3 regions of the Buttiauxella agrestis genome follow, and region 1 is predicted to be linked to each of the others. Evidence: predicted binding sites of a transcription regulator. Region 1 holds the regulator's gene; each other region holds the start of a gene.
What was found. Region 1 encodes Fur, which represses iron uptake genes when iron is present. Its sites were predicted from a motif close to ATAATAATGAGAACNACTATCAA; they were not measured.
Positions count from the first base shown of each region.

Region 2: the regulator Fur is predicted to act here: its motif matches at 2,276-2,298, upstream of DY231_RS14680 (siderophore-interacting protein).
Region 3: the regulator Fur is predicted to act here: its motif matches at 1,863-1,885, upstream of ftnA (non-heme ferritin).

Region 1 is NZ_UIGI01000001.1:3,531,437-3,534,721, reverse strand. Features, by position in the region: gene chiP (chitoporin ChiP) at 1-743, shown strand, start outside; gene chiQ (ChiQ/YbfN family lipoprotein) at 792-1,124, shown strand; gene fur (ferric iron uptake transcriptional regulator) at 1,214-1,666, opposite strand; gene fldA (flavodoxin FldA) at 1,949-2,479, opposite strand; gene ybfE (LexA regulated protein) at 2,631-2,912, opposite strand; gene ybfF (esterase) at 3,048-3,285, opposite strand, start outside.
Region 2 is NZ_UIGI01000001.1:3,077,823-3,081,107, forward strand. Features, by position in the region: gene DY231_RS14665 (TetR/AcrR family transcriptional regulator) at 1-12, shown strand, start outside; gene bhsA (multiple stress resistance protein BhsA) at 113-370, opposite strand; gene DY231_RS14675 (TetR/AcrR family transcriptional regulator) at 619-1,251, shown strand; gene DY231_RS14680 (siderophore-interacting protein) at 1,281-2,174, opposite strand; gene iutA (ferric aerobactin receptor IutA) at 2,369-3,285, shown strand, end outside.
Region 3 is NZ_UIGI01000001.1:1,897,530-1,900,814, forward strand. Features, by position in the region: gene galE (UDP-glucose 4-epimerase GalE) at 1-2, opposite strand, end outside; gene DY231_RS09115 (glucosamine inositolphosphorylceramide transferase family protein) at 91-1,014, opposite strand; gene ftnA (non-heme ferritin) at 1,270-1,770, opposite strand; gene yecR (YecR family lipoprotein) at 1,972-2,316, opposite strand; gene DY231_RS09135 (methyl-accepting chemotaxis protein) at 2,654-3,285, shown strand, end outside.

The DNA.
Region 1 (3,285 bases):
ACTTACATTCACTTGGTGCGAAATATGACTTCAAAAATAACCTGATTCTTGAGGCCGCATTTGGTCAGGCTGAAGGTTATGTTGATCAGTATTTCACCAAGGCGAGCTACAAATTTGATATCGCGGGCAGCCCGTTAACCACCAGCTACCAGTTCTACGGCACGCGTGACAAAGTTTCCGACGGCAGCGTGAACGATCTGTACGACGGAACCGCATGGTTGCAGGCATTGACTCTCGGATACAGAGTCGGCCAGGTTGATTTGCGCCTTGAAGGAACCGTGGTTAAGGCCGATGGCCAACAGGGCTACTTCTTGCAGCGTATGACGCCAACTTACGCCTCTTCCAACGGTCGTCTTGATGTGTGGTGGGATAACCGCTCTGACTTCAACGCCAACGGTGAAAAAGCGGTATTTGCAGGCGCGATGTATGACCTGAGCAACTGGAATCTTGCGGGTTGGGCAGTGGGTGCTTCTTATGTTTACGCATGGGATGCTAAACCAAGCTCCAAACCAACGACAGACGGTTACTACGATGCGGATAACCGCCTGAAAGAATCTGCGTACAGCCTTGATGCGTTGTACACCGTTCAGGATGGTCGTGCGAAAGGCACTCTGTTCAAACTGCACTTCACTCAATACGACAACCATTCCGACATCCCAAGCTGGGGCGGTGGTTACGGCAACATCTTCCAGGATGAGCGTGACGTGAAATTTATTGTTATCGCACCATTCACCATCTTCTGATGTGATTCCGGGCGCTAAACACGCCCGGTTTTCTTAAGGATATCAAACATGAAAAAGCTAGTTCTGATTACGGTGATGGCGTTAGGTTTGAGTGCGTGTGCGCAGCAACAACCTAAAACGGCTCCGGAAGATACTAAATTGAAACAAGCGTATAGCGCTTGTATTAACACCGCAGAAGGCAACCCGGATAAAATCCAGGCCTGCCAGAGTGTGTTAAATGTTTTAGGTCAGGAAAAAGAGCATCAGGATTTCGCGAAGAAAGAAACGGTGCGTACCCTGGATTACCAGAACTGCATTCAGGCGACCCGCACGGGTAATGACCAGGCGGTAAAAGCCAAATGCGACAAAATCTGGCAAGAGATTCGCGCTAACAACAAATAATGGCTGCGCGTAAGCAATAAAAAAACCGGTGAGCTTCCTCACCGGTTTTTTTATGCCTGGCTTCTGAATCAGAAGGCAGAATATACGGATTACCTTTCGCTGATTTCGTGTGCGTTTTCATCAGTACGGCAATCACCTTCAGCGCAGTGACCGTAAAGGTACAGGCTGTGGTTAGTCAGACGAATGCCATGACGTGATGCGATTTCGCGCTGGCGGGCTTCGATTGAATCATCACTGAATTCAATAACCTTGCCGCAATCCAGACAGATCAGATGGTCATGGTGATGCTGCTGCGTCAGTTCGAACACGGATTTGCCGCCTTCGAAATTATGACGAGTCACAATGCCTGCATCATCAAACTGGTTTAGTACACGATAAACGGTGGCGAGACCAATCTCTTCGCCCATATCAATCAGACGTTTATAGAGGTCTTCCGCACTGACGTGGTGGTTCACCGGCCCTTGCAACACTTCAAGGATTTTTAATCGCGGAAGCGTGACTTTCAAGCCGGCCTTCTTTAATGCGGTATTATTGTCAGTCATGCGGAAATTGTCCTGTTGCTTAACGATTCGCTCGGACTCAGGGTGAGCGTTAAGATGAATGCGTCTCATTATAGAACTGCCACTTCTAAATGGGAACCGCAAGTATTATGCATAATCAAGCTAAAAAATGGCGGCTGAGTCGCGATTTGTTTGCCTTGCTAGCTTTTTGATCAGGAGTTCATTGTACAGGGACAAACTGAAAAGTTAAAAATTTGTAGCGATTATTTTAATCGATAATATCTATCAATGTGACGCAACCCAATAGTTGCGTCACATCTGGCATCAGGCGTTGATGATATCAGCCAGGTTCAGCTCGTCAGAAACTTGTTTGACCCATTTCTGAACGCGTTCAGCCGTCAGTTCTGGTTGACGATCTTCGTCGATAGCCAGACCGACAAAATGATCGTCGTCAGCCAGACCTTTAGAGGCTTCGAAATGGTAGCCCGCAGTTGGCCAGTGGCCGACGATAGCTGCACCGCGTGGCTCAATGATGTCGCGGATAGTGCCTAACGCGTCACAGAAGTATTCCGCGTAATCTTCCTGGTCGCCACAGCCGAACAGAGCAACCAGTTTGCCATTGAAATCAACTTCTTCCAGCGTCGGGAAGAAATCATCCCAGTCGCATTGTGCTTCACCGTAATACCACGTTGGGATGCCGAGAAGCAGAATATCGAAGCCTTCCAGGTCTTCTTTGCTGCTCTTAGCAATGTCATGCACCTCAGCAACTTCTTTACCGAGCTGTTTTTGAATCATTTTCGCGATATTTTCGGTGTTACCAGTGTCGCTGCCGAAAAAAATGCCTACGATTGCCATGAGTAAAATAACCTCTTGATACTTAATGGTATGGTGGCTGCTATTTGGCCACAGATAGGGCAATCATAGCAGAACACTTCGTGGTGCGGAAACTGCTATCGCCCCGGTGTGCACAGACTGCAACATTGCATACCAGGACATAGCACTAAAACTAACTGAGATGCTGCTTCAGTTGCGCGAGTAGTATCTCTTCAATCAGCTCGCTACGGCTGATATTGCGCGCTTCAGCCAGTTGGTTGAGAGCATCTACCGCGTCATTATTGAGCTTTAGCTCCACTCGCTTCAGGCCGCGTACCTTATCGCGCTTGAGTTGATTGCGTTTGTTGATACGCAATTGCTCATCACGCGTTAGCGGATTTGTTTTTGGTCGCCCCGGGCGACGCTCGTCCGCGAACAGATCTAATGTAGTACGGTCCGTTTGTTCTTTTGCCATGATTAGACTACTGACAGGGAATTCAGGTGGCACTGAGCGGGGTGCTCTGGCGCAATTTAGCGCGCAATCATACATCAGCATGGCTTGCGCGCCAACGCGTTAGCCGCAACTTGCGGCCAGTCGGTTTGTTTTTAATCAGTTTGCTGCGGATTCACCGATAAAACGATGAATTGCGCGCAAAACAGCATCAGGTTTTTCGGCGTGAACCCAGTGGCCAGCACCGGCAACCACATGCGCACGGGCCTGTGGGAACTGCGAAAGCAGCTGTTCGCGGTGAGATTCGTCAACATAAGGAGATGCTCCCCCGCGAATAAACAGCGCCGGTTCGTTCCAGGCAGGGATGTTTTTCCATCCGACAATATTCTCATATTGC
Region 2 (3,285 bases), 450 kb from region 1:
AAAAAAATCTAACCCTCGGCGGCGCCTGCCGCCCTTTTCAGCAATAGAAAAAGACCCTGTTTTTCAACAGGGCCTTTCTTATGGAGAGAATTTTTACTTAGAGGGCACAGGCTTATTTATAAATTACCGCAGTACCGTGCAATGTATTTGGGCCAGTGACTGAAGTAATGCGGAATGAACTTGCGCCCATTGCTTCAGCTTTCTGCGCCAGTTGGTCTTCCAGAGAACCCAGGTTAGTCCCGGCGGATGCGCTGATAGTCCCTACTTTCTGCTCGCCTGCTGGAGCAGCCTGAACTTCAACAGCTGCGAAGCTTGCAAAAGAAATTGAACTAAGAACAACAGCAGCAATAAGAGTTTTTACGTTTTTCATGATAGTTACCTTGAAATAATTATTTATAAGGCCGTTAAATTTATTTACTTAACGTTCGATAACTAAATCATAATCGTGATCTGCATCACACGTCAAATTATTTTTATAACGACCGTTAATTATTTTATAAAAGCTCTTATTTTCATAAGCATAGGAATTAATTATTTTTTCACTCTTCCCTATAGCTACTGCGTGATATTATTTTTATAATGATCGTTCAATAAACAGACAAAGGTTAAACGGCGCATATGTCATCTGATACGACTTGCATTAAAAAAAGCCGGGGCCGACCGAAGGTGTTTGACAGGGAAGCAGCACTCGACAAGGCTATGGCTTTGTTCTGGCAACACGGTTATGAGGCCACTTCATTGGCGCATCTGGTTGAAGCGACGGGCGCAAAAGCTCCGACGCTGTACGCAGAGTTCACCAACAAAGAAGGGTTATTCAAGGCCGTTCTGGATCGCTATATCGAACGTTTCTCGCAAATGCGTGAGAATTGCCTGTTCTGCGAAGAACGCACGCTCGAACAAGCACTGGAAGATTATTTTTCGCTGATTGCGAAGCTCTTTACTGAGAAAGACACCCCAACAGGTTGCTTTATCATCTGTACCTCCTCCGTGCTGGCAGCGTCTTCGGAAGATATCGCGGCAGTGATAAAAACGCGCCAGTCGATGCAGGAAGAAACACTGGTGCGTTTTCTGGCAAAGCGCCAGGAACAAGGCGAAATGCCTGCGACCAGTTGTATCCGTAAACTGGCTAAGTACCTGTGCTGTATTATTCAGGGGATGTCTGTGAGCGCGCGCGAAAACGCCAGCTATGAAGAGCTGATGCAAATCGTGAATACGACGATGCGGCTGATGCCAGAACTTAAAAAAATCTAATACAGGGCGGCGTTTGCCGCCCTACTCTTTTAACGCACTCGCCCTTGACTCCAGTACGCCATAAAGTTGATTGCATCATGGTTCACGCCACATTCACCAATCAAATGGCGGCGCAGGAGTTTCACCACTGTGGATTCTGCCGCGACCCAGCCATAAAAATCATTGCTGCCCGTGGTCGCTTTATCCCACAACAGTTCGCCTTCCGCTTCTTCATTAAGTGCTTCCGTCACGCCTGCTGCTTCAGGTACCTGCACATTTTCTCTCACAGATTTAAGCAGGCATTCTCCATGCGAGGCATTCGCTGGTTTACGCGCTAACCAGTGAATTTTCGCGAAGCTGAACTCGCTCAAATCGACACAGTCGCCTTCGTCTGGCACTTCAAAAAATGCCTGAATTTGTGGCGGGTTCTGCCCCGCAGCCAGCAATTCAAGAATACCTTTCGCCGCGGCCAATGCCGTTTCGTCGGCGATGATTAGCCCATGGCGTAAACCGCTCGGCGGAGTCCATTCGTATCCACCGCTGTCTTGAGCATATTCGGCATTAGGCGCAACGATTTGAATCTGGTCGCCAGGCTGGGAGTTAATTGCCCAGGCTGATGCCGGGCCTTCCGTACCGTGGCTGACAAATTCAACGGTGACTTCCTGGCGCTCGCGATCAACCTTGCGCAAGGTATAAGTGCGCACCACGGGTCGCTTTTCCCTGGGCAATTGTTGCAGCAACTGATACCACTCACCTTGATTAGGCAGAGCCGGAATGGAGCCATCTTCAGAGGGAAATAACATTTTGATTCGCTGATCGGGCGAGTCACATTTCATATGTGCAACGTCCGGGCCGCCGAAAACCAGACTTAATAGCGAAGGTGAAACTTGCGATTTATGCACTAGCTGGACATTAAACAAGCGATACCCTTGCACTCCTGCCATTTCGACTCCTTTGCCGCTTCAGGCCTACATCCAGAAAAAGTAAACCACATAAATCATGTGATTATTCATAAGATTAATTTAAGAAATACTATCAATTGAGATTGATAATGAGAACCGTTATCGGCAAAATTCAGTCCGTTCTTATTTCAAAATATTTTCAAATGTTAATCTTTTCCATCTAAGGAATGATGATGATGCATAAAAATGCACGCTGGGTGCTTAACCCGCTGCTACTGGCTATGATGGCTCCGGCTTTTGCGCAGCAAACTTCAGAAGAAGATATTCTGGTTTCTGCGAACCGTATGCACCGTACCGTGGCAGAAATGGCGCAGACGACCTGGGTTATCGAAGGAACTGAACTCGAACAACAAATCCAGGGTGGCAAGGAGCTGAAAGATGCACTTGCACAGTTAATTCCAGGGCTTGATGTCAGCAGTCAAAGCCGCACCAACTACGGCATGAACATGCGCGGCCGCTCTATCGTGGTGTTGGTAGATGGTGTTCGTCTGAATTCTTCCCGTACCGATAGCCGCCAGCTTGATTCCATTGACCCGTTCAACATCGAGCATATTGAAGTGATTTCCGGCGCGACCTCTTTGTACGGCGGCGGCAGTACCGGTGGTTTGATTAACATTGTCACCAAAAAAGGCCAGCCTGAAACCCAGATGGAATTTGAATCGGGTATTAAATCAGGCTTTAACAGCAGCAAAGATCACGATGAGCGTATCGCAGGGGCTATTTCTGGCGGCAACGAACATGCGTCCGGCCGAATGTCGGTGGCCTATCAGAAGTTCGGTGGCTGGTTCGATGGCAATGGCGACCAGACTCTGCTTGATAACACGCAAACCGGCTTGCAGTATTCTGACCGTCTGGATGTGATGGGAACAGGCACGCTCAATATTGATGAAACTCAGCAATTACAGTTAGTGACGCAATATTACAAGAGCCAGGGCGATGATGATTACGGATTAGACCTGGGCGAAAACTTCTCGGCTGTTACCGGAAATGGTAATGCTTACGTCAGCGACCAGCTCAATTCAGACCGTATTCCAGGCACCGAGCGCCATCTGATTAGCCTGCAATATTCCAACAGCGATTTCCTCGGCCAGGA
Region 3 (3,285 bases), 1.6 Mb from region 1:
ATAGTCTCTCCAGATAAGATTTTCTATCGATGTTACTCCACGAAAGTTGAGTCAGTGTACCAGCAACGAATAGGTTGTTCATCTTGAGTTTCAGGCAAAAAACTGTTTGCGGAATTTCACCTGGAACTTATAGGAAATCTTTTTAAGAGGAGATAATAAGCTGAAGATTAAATTTTTAGTATCATAAACGATATAGCCATCGGTGAAATTGAGGGTATGAACACCTGCGCTCTGATTAATAAGTGGGGAGATGTTCGCAACAAGTTTTTCTTCAAAGTTTAAAGGACTAATGCCAATTAACTCTTTGATGTAAATGGATTTTCCATAGCAACCGGGGTGGCATTCTTGCGTCAGGATATAATTTTTATTATTGACGAAATAAGGTTTTCCAGCGCCACGATGATGGTAATTACTTAATTTAAGGGCAGGGGTTATTTTCTCCCATTTGCCGAACAGGCTACTAGCAGTATGAATGACCATCTCATTTTTCATCGTTGTAGAAATGAGATAACTCTTATCACCTGACGTAAAGTAAATATTGTCGGTGAATTCTGCATCAGAAATTAATACCTTTACTATCTCCCAGCGCCCAGGGAATTCAGTACATCGGAATAACATCACTTCCTTTCGTTCCGATGACTCAGGGATCATAAATAACTCACCCTCATGATAAAACAAGAAGGGAAATGAGAGGTGGCACTTTAATCCGTCAAAACCTTCAAGTTTAATATCCTCGACTTCACCCAGATTGCTGTCCAGAACGCGGCATTTCAGCATGCCTCTGGAGTTAAGAAAGCTGAATGCTTCATAGAACACATACAGCTTGTCATCTTTTTCAATGATAAAAGGATCAGCCTGGAAGGTGTACTTCTTACGTAATAGTTGTGCTTTAGAATTATTTAAAATGTCCAGGGTATTTTCAGGGAACAAATGTGAGTTATTTTTAATGATCATGATGTCCCATGATTCATGGAAAAATAACTTCTTAATTAACATGCTGTATGTGTTTAACATTTATCATCGTGTCCATGTTAGTTAACACTATTATCAAGAAAAACAGCGGGGGTTTTATTTATAATAATAAGAAACAAACACTTACCTGGCGGCAGATGAAAATGACAACCACAACCACCATGCTAAAGCAGTATAGACGCAGAAACGTGATGTGCCATCAACCAAAAGTCGTAGACGAAACGTTGGGCAGACAGGAAGGAATTGAGGAGGTTGGGGCAGAAAAAACGGCAAGCCAGGCGGCCTGCCGATGACAATTTACTGAGCCTGAGAATCCAGCGTTGAGAGTTCTTTATCAACGAAATACAGACCTTCGCCGCTTTTACCGACCAGACTTAATTTATCCAGCACAGATTTAAACAGCTTCTCTTCTTCGTGTTGCTCGGAAACATACCATTGCAGGAAATTAAAGGTTGGATAATCCTGAGATGTCATCGCGGCGTGAGCCAGTTCGTTAATTTTACGTGTAATTAACTGTTCGTGTTCGTATGTGGCGTTAAACAGATTATCCAGAGACGAATAGTCGTGTTCCGGTGCTGGAATCGCATTAATACGCGGCAGGCTTCCGGTATCTGTTAAATAAGCGAACAGGCGCTGCATGTGCTCCATTTCTTCCTGAGCATGGCGGCGCAAGAAAGCGGCTGCACCTTCAAAGCTGTGATAGCTGCACCAGGCACTCATTTGCTGATAAAGCAGGGAAGAGTAAAGCTCAAGATTCATTTGTTCATTCAGTTTTTCGATCATTTCAGCTTTTAACATGACACGCTCCGTGGAATTCGCTTCTCAATAATAGCGCTACTTTAATTTTATTATTTCAATAATGCAAAGAGAATGTTAATTAAATTATCGTAATGAGAATGGTTGCCAATATTATTCTTTTTTAAAAACCAATCCTGAAATGGAATAAGAATGATTGCTATTTAAAGCTTATCGATAATTATCGACAAGCTTTTATATTCATTACTGAACAATCATTTCATCTCTGAGGAACGTTTCCATTCCCGTTCCGCGACACTGGTATTCAAGCGTCACCTTTTGATTCAGGCACAGCGCCCCGCTGTGCACACTACAGGTTTTGATTGGCTCGCCATAAGGGAAAGCTGACACATATCCCCATTGTTGGCACTGATGGCTGGCCGCTGATTGCGCAATGTAAGTATCCACTTTTCCGTTTTGTAAGGGGGCAAGATCGAAGCCCAGACGAACCACGCCAGCGACTTCGCTGCCTTTGACGGGTTGCGGTGTTTTATTGATGGTGCAACCGGTTAATAACGCGGTGGCTAAAACTAAATAGACAATTTTCATCACGCTGACACCCGAATGTTTTTTATTATTTTAGCACGCAGAAAAATAGAAAATGAGCATCAGTATAAAGCGAGGTAATTTAATTTAAGGTGTGTCATTAAATAAGACTTAACGCAAATTAAAGCGAGAGGGTTAATTAATAGTAATCAACAGTAACATTAATGATTTGATTAAAAATTGATCATGGCGGCCATCAAGTTTGGCTGAATCGTGCCGACAATACAGATAATGCATGGTTTAACTTCAGTTTGTCATACAAAAACCGAATAAACGGCGATGAAGTGATCTCAGCTGATGCAGGAAGTTAATTTTATTTTTCACCGGGGAAATACATCACATGAATTTTATTCGTAATATCAAAATCCGCGTCATGGTGGTACTGATACTCATCTTTTCGACGGTTGCCTGGCTGGCTATTTCCGGCCTGGCATTGTGGTTTTTAAATGATCTTGAGCAGAACATTGCCCTGAATGCCGCACAAGCAAAATGGATAGATATTATTCAGTTCTTACTCGGGGCTTCTGTCGTGGCAAGCGTGATTATTACGCTGGTGACAGAACGTTACCTTTATCACTGCCTCGTGAAACCCGTCGAGAGCATTCGCGAGCATATGCATATTCTGGCGCGCGGCGAATTGGAAACAGAATTACCGGATTTAGGCAGTAACTGTATCGGTCTGATGGTCTCGCCGATTCAAAAAATGCAATCCAACTGGGGAAAAGCCGTTTCCAATATTCGCACCAGTGCACATACCATTCGAGGAAATGCCACCGAAGTTGCTGGCGTAAACGGCGAACTATCCACTCGTTCAGAACAGCTTGCCGCGGCTCTGGAAGAGACGACGGCCAGCATGGAGCAATTAAGCAGTACCGTCACGCTCAATGCTGAAAATGCCAACCATGCGAGTCATCTTGCAAAAAACGCCACTCAAACCGCACGCAATGGCGGAGAGTCGGTGAAAAAAGTCAT